3 regions of the Pelotomaculum schinkii genome follow, and region 1 is predicted to be linked to each of the others. Evidence: riboswitches for the same ligand, from Rfam matches in the RefSeq annotation. Region 1 holds a riboswitch; each other region holds the start of a gene.
The links. A riboswitch is a leader RNA that binds a small molecule or an ion and turns the genes downstream of it on or off. The one in region 1 is predicted to bind molybdenum cofactor.
Positions count from the first base shown of each region.

Region 2: it holds a riboswitch for molybdenum cofactor, as region 1 does, so the genes downstream of both, Psch_RS18720 (molybdopterin-dependent oxidoreductase) here and Psch_RS11130 (hydrogenase small subunit) in region 1, are expected to answer to the same signal.
Region 3: it holds a riboswitch for molybdenum cofactor, as region 1 does, so the genes downstream of both, Psch_RS14405 (aldehyde dehydrogenase family protein) here and Psch_RS11130 (hydrogenase small subunit) in region 1, are expected to answer to the same signal.

Region 1 is NZ_QFGA01000002.1:29,929-33,207, reverse strand. Features, by position in the region: gene Psch_RS11135 (nickel-dependent hydrogenase large subunit) at 1-640, opposite strand, end outside; gene Psch_RS11130 (hydrogenase small subunit) at 655-1,659, opposite strand; molybdenum cofactor riboswitch at 1,917-2,036, opposite strand; molybdenum cofactor riboswitch at 2,134-2,254, opposite strand; gene fdnG (formate dehydrogenase-N subunit alpha) at 3,152-3,279, opposite strand, start outside.
Region 2 is NZ_QFGA01000003.1:509,402-512,680, reverse strand. Features, by position in the region: gene Psch_RS18730 (acyl CoA:acetate/3-ketoacid CoA transferase) at 1-449, shown strand, start outside; gene Psch_RS18725 (aldehyde dehydrogenase family protein) at 473-745, shown strand; molybdenum cofactor riboswitch at 1,438-1,558, shown strand; gene Psch_RS18720 (molybdopterin-dependent oxidoreductase) at 1,671-3,279, shown strand, end outside.
Region 3 is NZ_QFGA01000002.1:713,803-717,081, forward strand. Features, by position in the region: gene Psch_RS14390 (accessory gene regulator ArgB-like protein) at 1-461, opposite strand, end outside; gene Psch_RS14395 (hypothetical protein) at 458-925, opposite strand; gene Psch_RS14400 (hypothetical protein) at 1,246-1,410, opposite strand; molybdenum cofactor riboswitch at 1,723-1,842, shown strand; gene Psch_RS14405 (aldehyde dehydrogenase family protein) at 1,917-3,279, shown strand, end outside.

The sequences.
Region 1 (3,279 bases):
CTACAGCCAGGACATCCGGGACATATACGTCGTTGATAAAGGAAGTTATTTCCACGAGGTAAGCCTTGAACTGAGTAATTTTCTCCGGCGTGACGGTTTCCGTTACCCCGCCTGCCGTGTAGGCGGTAACGTGCGGCATTTTGGCCCCGAATACGGCGCCCATTTCATGCGCCTTTTTGCGGATGTCCAAAGCCTGGATATAGTGCTCCACGGCTTTGTCGTTGATTTCCTTGGGCAGCCGGTAGTCACCCTCATACCGGGGGATGAAAGGGGCGGTATCCGGACCCTTAACGTAATCAAGGGCGGTCAGATGGTAAAAGTGCAGGATGTGTGACATCAGGTAGTTTGAGCCTTGAATCAAGTTGCGCAAAATCCTGCCGTTGGCAGGCGGGGTGACGTTAAAGGCGTCGTCCAGGCACAAGATGGAGGCGGTGCCGTGCGCGATGGGGCAGACGCCGCAGATCCGCTGGACCAGGTGGCAGGCGTCGCGGGGATCCCGCCCTCTGGCGATTATTTCCAGACCGCGGAATAGAGTGCCGCTCGACTTGGCGTCAATGACCCGGCCGTTTTCAATCTCTGCTTCAATTTTCAGGTGCCCTTCTATCCGGGTTACCGGATCAATAATAATACGTTGTACCACTGCTTCATTTCACCTCACTCAGCAAGTTTTCTGCTAGCTCTGTTCTTTTCCAAAAACTCTGTTTTCTGGGGATTCAAATAGGCTGCAGCAGCCGCTGTTTTGTTCGTTAAGGGATAAACGCCGTAAATTGGTGAGGACATATCGGGGAATGTCGGTTCCGAGCAGGCATAGCAAGGGGCGCCGGCCTTAACACACCAGTTGACGTTGTTGTTCCAGCCGCGGGTGGGGCAGTCGGACATAGCCACAAAGCCCTTGCAGCCCAACAGGGCCAGGCAGCCCTCATCTCCGATGAAACGCGCGAACCTGCCTGCGTCAAAATGTTCACGCCTTAAGCAGCTTTCATGTATTGGTTTCGGGAAAAACATCTTGGGCCGTCCATACCGGTCCAGTTCCGGGATCTCGCCGTATGTCAATATATATACCACGGTGCCCAGGAAATGGTCCGGCTGCATCGGGCACAGGGAGATATTGATCACCTTTTTTTCGTCAACGATCTTATTTACTCCCACGACTCCGGTGGGATTGGGGGCTGCGCCGGGAATACCTCCGTATGATGCGCACTGGCCGGCGGCAATCACGGCCTTGGCCGCTTTGCCCAGTACATTTACCGCGTGCAGCATGGTTATTTCCCGCCCGTCCTTTTCAGCGATGGTACAATAAACACCGTCGTTGTTAAGGGGGATGGCGCCTTCAACAACCAGTATAAACTGATCCTTGTATTTGGTGGCGGCTTCGTCCAGGATCTCAGCGATGAGGTGGCCGGACCCGGCAGAAATATTCGGGTGATATTTTAAGCTGATAATATCGAGAAGTACTTTTTCAATTGCGGGGTCAACGCTGTTTAACAAAGATACGGAACATCCGGTACAGCTGGCCCCCTGCAGCCAGATCACCGGCGGTTTGCCTTCGGCTGCCAGAGCCAGTGTTTTCTCAAGATCAGGTCCGACAATTGTGAGCAGGCTTGCCCCCACCGCAGAGCTCATACATAGCTTAATAAATTCACGCCTGGTTAAACTCAAGTCCTTATCCCTCCCTGTAAATGAATTAATAAAGTCCCGGTAAGTTATGTGTCTCTATGCACCCCCTTTAACCGGTTACTTGGAAACCAGTCTCATATTTGGCCGCATCTGAGCTGCCAAATTTAACGCATCGTTTCACGAAAGAGGACTCCTTATGGCTGGAACTCCAGTATCGATATTTTAAATGATTAAGAATCATTAAATGCCTCTAAAAGGAAAGGTAAAACTTTGTCCAATGTGAAAAGAACAAAGTTCTACCTTTGCTTACGAGATCTCCTTTCCACAATGGGAGGCCCAACAGTTTCCCGATGGACCCTAACGGCCAGCAAACCATACCAATTGCTTAGGTTGTACCTGGCTCGGAGAACATAATGATATTTTTCAAAAAACATTACTTATAACAAAGCTATATCATATCAATATCTTTAAAAGGAAAGGTAAAACTTTGTCCAATGTGAAAAGGACAAAGTTTTATCTTTGCTTAAGAGATCTCCTTTCCACAATGGGAGGCTCAACAGTTTCCCGGTGAACCCTAACGGCCGGTAAACCATACCAATTGCTTAGGTTATAACCTGGCTCGGAGAAATATAATGATAATTTTCCACTAAATATTTAAAATTCCTTCTAAATTACAATAATATAAAATATTTTTTATGTAAAAATTTTTAATATTTCCTTTTTGATAAGTTGGATCAAACGGTGGAGTGTATTTTGAAGGGTTGGTGACAGCTCAGTTTGGTAACCGATAACCTCAGGCTGGACGCCAAAAATTATAATGGGGGGAAGTGTATTCATTTTAGTTGCTCATAATAATACTTCGCTTAGATTAATATCCTGCAGGGAGATGAGCTGGCCTGTGGATTCAATAAGCAGCTCATCTCCGGGAACACGAAAAATAGCTCCTGGTTCCCCCCCTGCTGCTACGCAATATGGCGGAGAGGGTGGGATTCGAACCCACGAGACCGCTCATCACGGTCTACTCGATTTCGAGTTCTGTGGAGGGCCTTTCGGGCATTTTCAGCTGTTGACGGGAAGTGTTCAGTATTACCGACTTATGCTATTTCCTAACCCTAATATTTTCCCTCTAATTATGATTATCTCTATGTAATATCACCCATTACGGCAACTAATCGGCGGCTCAATGGCTCCTTTTTCCGCTATGCCCAATACGGGGAACCTGAAGGTATACTCCATTTCCAGAAAGTCATCTCCCTTCCTGTGAAAAAAGCTCCTAAAACGTCGGTACCCCCTCTTACACCGGAGGCCATGAAGCATTTATTATTAAAAATATTTTAGGTGATGTGAAAAAAGGCTGATTTCCACAATGAAGTTATGACAAAACAAAAACAGCGCCAACCGCTATGTTTCAAGTGGTTACGCTGTTTTTTTCTTTGTCTTTCCTGCAAAAGTCAGGCTGTTGCTTTAAGGATACCATAAAACATGATTAATTACTAAGGTTATTTAGGTCCGCTCGTTAGTCTTAAGCTAATAGTTATGCTTTTCTAATGTTAACTAAAAAAGATTTGTATTCCGGAACAACGACGTTAGCATCACCGATAAAAGGTGTTAAATCGTTCCCAATGCTTCCCTTGGATAATCCCATGTAGCCCCAGCTCCATG
Region 2 (3,279 bases), on a different contig from region 1:
AGATGGACAGCGAGGGTAATATCAATGTCAGTAAATTTGGGCCACGTATTACAGGTTGCGGCGGCTTTATCAACATCACTCAGAATGCCAAAAAAGTGGTATTTTGCGGTACGTTTAAAGCTGGGAAGTTAAAAGTTGGTTTTGACGGGGGTAAGCTAAATATTATTAACGAAGGTAAAGTAATGAAACTGGTGCCAAAAGTTGAACAGATTACTTTTAGCGGTTCCTACGCCCGCCAGACTGGTCAAAAGGTGCTTTATGTAACCGAAAGGGCAACCTTTGAGTTGACAGCGGAAGGTGTCATGCTTACTGAAATAGCGCCGGGGATTGATCTTGAGCGTGATGTGCTACAGCAAATGGCCTTTAAACCATTAATTTCGCCCTCATTACGAACCATGGATAATAGAATCTTCCTTATTGCCCCCATGGGAATAAAACATAATCAATAATCCGAAGATTAAGGAGTAAAATCATGCCCACCGTGCCTGTTACCGCTGGCGAGGTCAATGAGGCGAACAAGGTTGCAAAGACTGTCTTCCCTGTATGGTTAACTACACCCTCAGGGAAAGAGTTAATATTTAAATTTAAGGCTATCCTGGACAACTATTTGGAAGAATTGACCTTACTCTTGGCAGAAGAACTGGGGAAAAATCTTGAAGAAGCCGGCGGAGACACTCTTAAGGCCATTGAAGTTATAAAACAATCTTTGACCAAACCAAGCCGGGTATATCATTGGGGAGTCTGAAATATTGGGGCGGTTAATGTGTGCATATCCGTTCCCATCTCTGATTTTCCATAAGATATAATCAAATAAAGCTTATTTTTGGCAATAGCATTAAAAGACAACTAATCTAAATAAGCTGCCCTATTATCATAAACCTGCGCCAAAATTTTTAATCTGATTTAGGCGTGGGTTTTTTTGCCCTTATTATTGCTCCAGCGCTAGTAGTTCTTATGAAAAAATTTCCTTTACGTAAACTTTTCTCCGTGCTTCCATTAGTCTGGAATTTTTCTTGTTTTTCGTAATCTAACAAAATGCATGAGATATCAAACCATATCTTGTTTCCTTTTCCGGCAACCCGGAAACAGAACAACAAATCAGCCCAAAATAAAATGGCATGATATTTGCTCTATTTAAAATCATAAAAATGCTCTGACAAAGGGGGGACAAAAATGACAACCTTCAAATTAAACATGGAACATACTGTATTTTATTGATTTTTGCAGTGAACTGTTAAAGTAACGGTATAAAAGTCGGGCTCGTAGACGAAGTAGAGGTTGCACTCAGGAAGCCAGTTTCAAGGTTGTGGATTTTTGACTAATAAAGGAGTGTTATGGATGTCAACGGCTTTTGGATATTGGGGTAAAGTACTTGAAATAGATCTAAAATCCCAAACAACTAAAGAGGTTCGTCTATAGACATATAAAACGTATAACTTAATATCATAAGTCCGAGTTTACAAGGCTGTCAACGAGAGTTAATGCCGAGTTAACCATTGGGTGAAAAGGGAAACTTTTTTGCCTCCCGTGTTTGGAAAGGGCTGGGTTAACAGTGTATCTACATAGATACAATTGTTTACTAATGCAAACTGTGTTTCTTTGCGTATTAACGGACTAAGGCCTTGTTTTAGTCCGTTTTTATTTTTTAAAAAACGAAAGGTGGTTAATCAATGGGTTTACAGAAGCTGTGGCTCAAAATCAATGGTGCTGACAGAATGGTCGTTTGCGACACTGAGGAGTCTCTTGCAAGAGTACTCAGACGGCAGGGACTGACTGGCGTCAAGGTGGGCTGCGATGCCGGCCAGTGTGGAACATGTTCAGTTATACTCAATGGCGAACTTGCCAGATCATGCGTCAAGCAAATGAAGACCATCGCTGATCGCTCTAAAATCACTACAATTGAGGGTATAGGTACACCTAACAATCTTGATCCGCTCCAGCAAGCGTGGATAACATATGGCGGAATACAGTGCGGTTTCTGCACACCGGGATTCATCGTTTCTGCAAAAGCGCTATTGGACAAGAACCCCAACCCAACAAGGCAAGAAGTACGTGCATGGTTCACGAAGAACAGGAACATCTGCCGCTGCACAGGTTACAAGCCTCTGGTAGATGCAACGATGGCAGCTGCAAAGGTAATGCGCGGTGAAGCAACGATGGATGATATAACTTATAAGGTTCCGGCCGACGGAAAAATATACGGTACGCGTTTCCCAAGACGCGAAAGCGGTATAGCCAGGGTAACCGGTCTTGCCAACTATGGTGATGACATGTCTCTGCAAATGCCTGAAGATACGCTGCATCTTGCATTGGTCATCCCTGATGTGGCACATGCCAAGATCAAGAGCGTGGACTATTCTGAAGCTCTCAAGATGACAGGAGTAGCGGGCGTGGTCACGGCTAAGGACGTAAAAGGCACCAACCGCATAGCATTTCCGATAGGACATCCGCGGGCTGAATGCACCGGCCTTGAACGCCCTATAATCTGCGATGAAAAAATATTTAAGATCGGTGATGTTGTTGCAGTAGTTGCTGCAGACACACGCGATCACGCACGCGCTGCAGCAAAGGCAGTCAAAGTGGATTACGAACAACTGCCGCAGTATCTGAATCAGCTTGAAGCGATAATGCCCGATTCTGTGCAGATTCATGAGGGTGCGAACAACATCTACCTCAAGTGGCCGCTCAAAAAGGGCGCAGATACAAAGGAAATAGTAGAGAAAGCCGAAAATGTCGTCGAAGGCAGCTTCTATACGCAGAGAGAACCTCACCTGGCGCTGGAGCCTGACTGTGCGCAGGCATATATAGGTGATGACGGCATGCTGACAATACAGTACAAGAGCCAGTTCCTTTATGGAAATATAAACATGATCGCTGCCGGCATCGGTGTACCGGCCGAAAATATCAGGATTATACAAAATGAAACAGGTGGATCATTCGGATATTCCGTTTCACCTGTAACGCCGGCATATGCAGCGGTTTGTGCTCTGGCGCTGGGCAGGCCGGTATCGATCGTACTGACTTATCCTGAACACCAGATAGTGACGGGCAAACGTTCGGCGTCAAATTCCAATGTGCGCCTTGCATGCGACAAAGACGGCAAGATAAAGGCTTTAGAATACAAGCTTTGCTATGAGACAGGCGCTTATGTCGAATATACGCAGATACTGCTGCTAAAATCCCTGGTGTGCATGGGCTTCCCCTACTATATCCCGAATATCCGCGGCGTGTCGATGGCGGCATTCTCGAATTTTAGCTATTGTACAACATACAGGGCGT
Region 3 (3,279 bases), 680 kb from region 1:
AAAACCAACAGGGAGTATATTTTAAGTTTTTTCCGTCTGACCGGTGAAACAATCGGCGCGGCGGGGTTGTCAACCGGAGCTAATTTAATGATCGCGGTAAAACCTATTAATAATGCAAGTAAAGCGATGATATCAAGACCAATTTGACTGTATTTGGGAAAAAACATAGCGCCCAAAGACATTAAGGTAGTCGACAATATTGTAATGAAAGCGCACCGCCAGGGAGAGTCGGAGTGCGCGCCGCCGGCGGTGTGCCGGAATAAAAATAAAGTGGCCAGGATGGCAATAGTGGCCGGTAAAATCCCCAGCAAAAAGCCGATCAGCAATATAGCGGAGAGGTTTAGCGAGTTGATGATGATGATGTCGGTGGCATAGGCCAGGACCATTTCTTTTTCCTGGGAAGCGCCGGTTTTCGCGCGCAAGTAGCTTGCCAAGCGCCTGCTGACGGCCATGTAACTCATACTCTCCACATACCCTCCCTGGGTCTTTTAAACTTCGCGTACAAGATCGCGAGCAGAATTATAACTACATTCTGCGGGAAGCCAATCATTTTCCACAGAACCCAATTCGTGTCCGGCAGGGTGCTTATATTTAAATCTAAAAAGTGTGAAAATATGATGTTGTTTAATGATTCAACTGTCGCTACTATTGCTTCAGTGACAAAAGAAGCAATAAATACACTTGATAATTTTGATCTGGTTGCTTTGCACAATAGAACAACCATGGAAAGGATTAAGAACGCCGTGTGCACCCCAAAAGACGCGCCGGCTGTCCTAATTAGATATATGGCTATACAAATGATAGTTGCTGTGGGTATAACAAGCAGCCACCTGATCGGGACCCTTAAAATAGCTAACACTAAGGCAAATGTGCCAGTCATTTCGGGGATGCCCTGCAGCAGAAACCAAACAAATTTTGTGTCCATGGGTCTGCCTCACTCACAAGACGTCTTACTTATTGTTTCGACAAAAAGCTGATATCACCTAGCAATATAACTTAAAATATTCAGACACATTTCGATAAATCTCGACATTATTCCGGGGACCATACACTCCTCATGAGTTGACTGGTTTCTATACGTCTCTTTGGATTGTCCATACCATATTTCTATAAAAATAAAAAAAACCGGATTGGTTCATCCGGATCCCTAACAAAACACATTGTTTCATGGTGGAAATATCCGCCGGGGGATATTGGTTATCCCGCTCAGCCAGATGGAAAACCCCTCCATAGAGGGGGCAAAGTTTATTGTTTTTCCTCACTTGCTAATATTTTTATTGCCTCTGTTTCTTCAACTGTTTTAAGGCATTTTTTCAATTGATCGGTCTCAATTTCTCCGCAAATTATCACAACAATACTATCTTCGATTTCTATGCGGCAGTTGTATTCTTTTTCCTTCCCAATTACCACCGGTATATGCTCCCTCCTTTTTTTGAAATGAATTCCTGACTACCCTTGTCTTAAAATATACTATGACATACGATTGTAATTCATTAATAATTCCAAGAAAAAAGCTCCGGCCACAGAACCTGGAATAATAACCATAAAGCACAAAAAGCCCCGCTCCGGAGAGCGAGGCGATATCCCGCGAAAAAACCGTCTCAAATGGCGGGCCTAAGTTTACTACAGTCGGTCAGAACCAAAACAAGGGCGGTAGAAGGTAAAAGTTTACAGCATAAATGTTTTGACAGAATAAAGGTTTTATTCAATATGCATAGAATTTACTTTTTGTTACTCCGAGTCCGGAGACCTAAGGTATGAAGCGCTATGGTCCCGGACCGATAGGGTTTGCTTGGAAACGGGCAAGCCTCCCGTGTGGAAAGGAGCATGTTTTTTTTGCTATGCTTTTTTACCGCACGTGCGTGCGGTTTTTGTTTTTGCAAGAAAAATTTCAAACTTGTTGGAGGATTGGGATAGTGGTTCAAGAAGTCTGTTTATTTATCAATGGAAACTGGATGACTACCAGGCAGAAGGAAAAAGTAATAAACAAGGCAACCGGTAAAGCTATAGCTGAGTTTTTTTTAGCCGGACCGGCGGAAGTTGATGCTGCTGTTGCCGCTGCGCTGGAAGCGTCCAGGACGAAGAAGTTATCTCCTTACAGTCGCTTTGAGATACTCAAAAAAGCAAGCGAACTATTAATGGACCGGCAAAGCGAACTGGCCTCCATAATTTCTCAGGAGGTTGGGAAAAACATTAAAGAGGCAATGGGAGAAGTTGCCCGCGCTTCCCAGACGCTATTGATTTCCGCAGAAGAAAGCAAACGGATCAAAGGAGAAATCGTTCCTATCGCCGGTTCTCCCGGCAATGAAAACCGCCGGGCATGGACCATACGCGTCCCCCGGGGGGTGGTCTGCGCCATTACACCCTTTAATTTTCCACTCAACCTTACCTGTCATAAAATTGGCCCGGCCATCGCAGCTGGAAATACTGTCGTTTATAAGCCGGCCAGTGCAACTCCCATCATCGGGGCCAAATTGTGCGAGATCATGGCGGAGGCCGGCTTGCCTGCAGGCTGCTTAAATATGGTTATGGGGCCTGGCGCTTTGGTCGGCGACGCCCTGGCCAGAGACAAGCGTATTGCTTACTATAGTTTTACAGGAAGTTCTGAGGTGGGGATAAAGCTTAAGACTTCAGTTGGCTTAAGGCCTATTTCCCTGGAACTTGGCGCCAACTCACCCACGATAGTGCATAGTGACGCGGATATAAACGCAGCGGCTGAGGCCTGTGTCCGTTTTGCCTTTGCCAACGCGGGGCAGGTATGTATATCCGTGCAGCGGGTATATGTTCACCGCCCGGTTTATGATGCGTTTTGCAGGCGGGCTGTCTCCCTGACCGGGACCTTAAAAGTCGGCGATCCTTTGGAGCCAGCCAACGATTTAGGTTCCATGATCAGTGAAAATGAATCAGCAAGGGCTGAGGAATGGATTCATGAAGCCGTTGCCGGAGGCGCCGAGATATTGATTGGCGGCCGCCGCCGCGGACCGTTCCTGGAACCTACCATATTAACCAATGTTCTTCCTGAAATGAAGTGCGTTTGTAATGAGATTTTTGCCCCCGTTTTCTGCATTATTGCCTATGATACAATTGATGAAGCCATCGCTTTAGCCAATGATTCCCGTTATGGACTGCAAGCGGGTGTGTTTACTAATTCCCTTGAGATTGCATGCCGTTGCGCTGAAGGACTGGAAGCCGGCGGGGTAATTATAAATGATGTTTCTACCTTCCGTACAGACCTTATGCCCTATGGCGGCTGGAAGGAAAGCGGCACAGGTAAAGAGG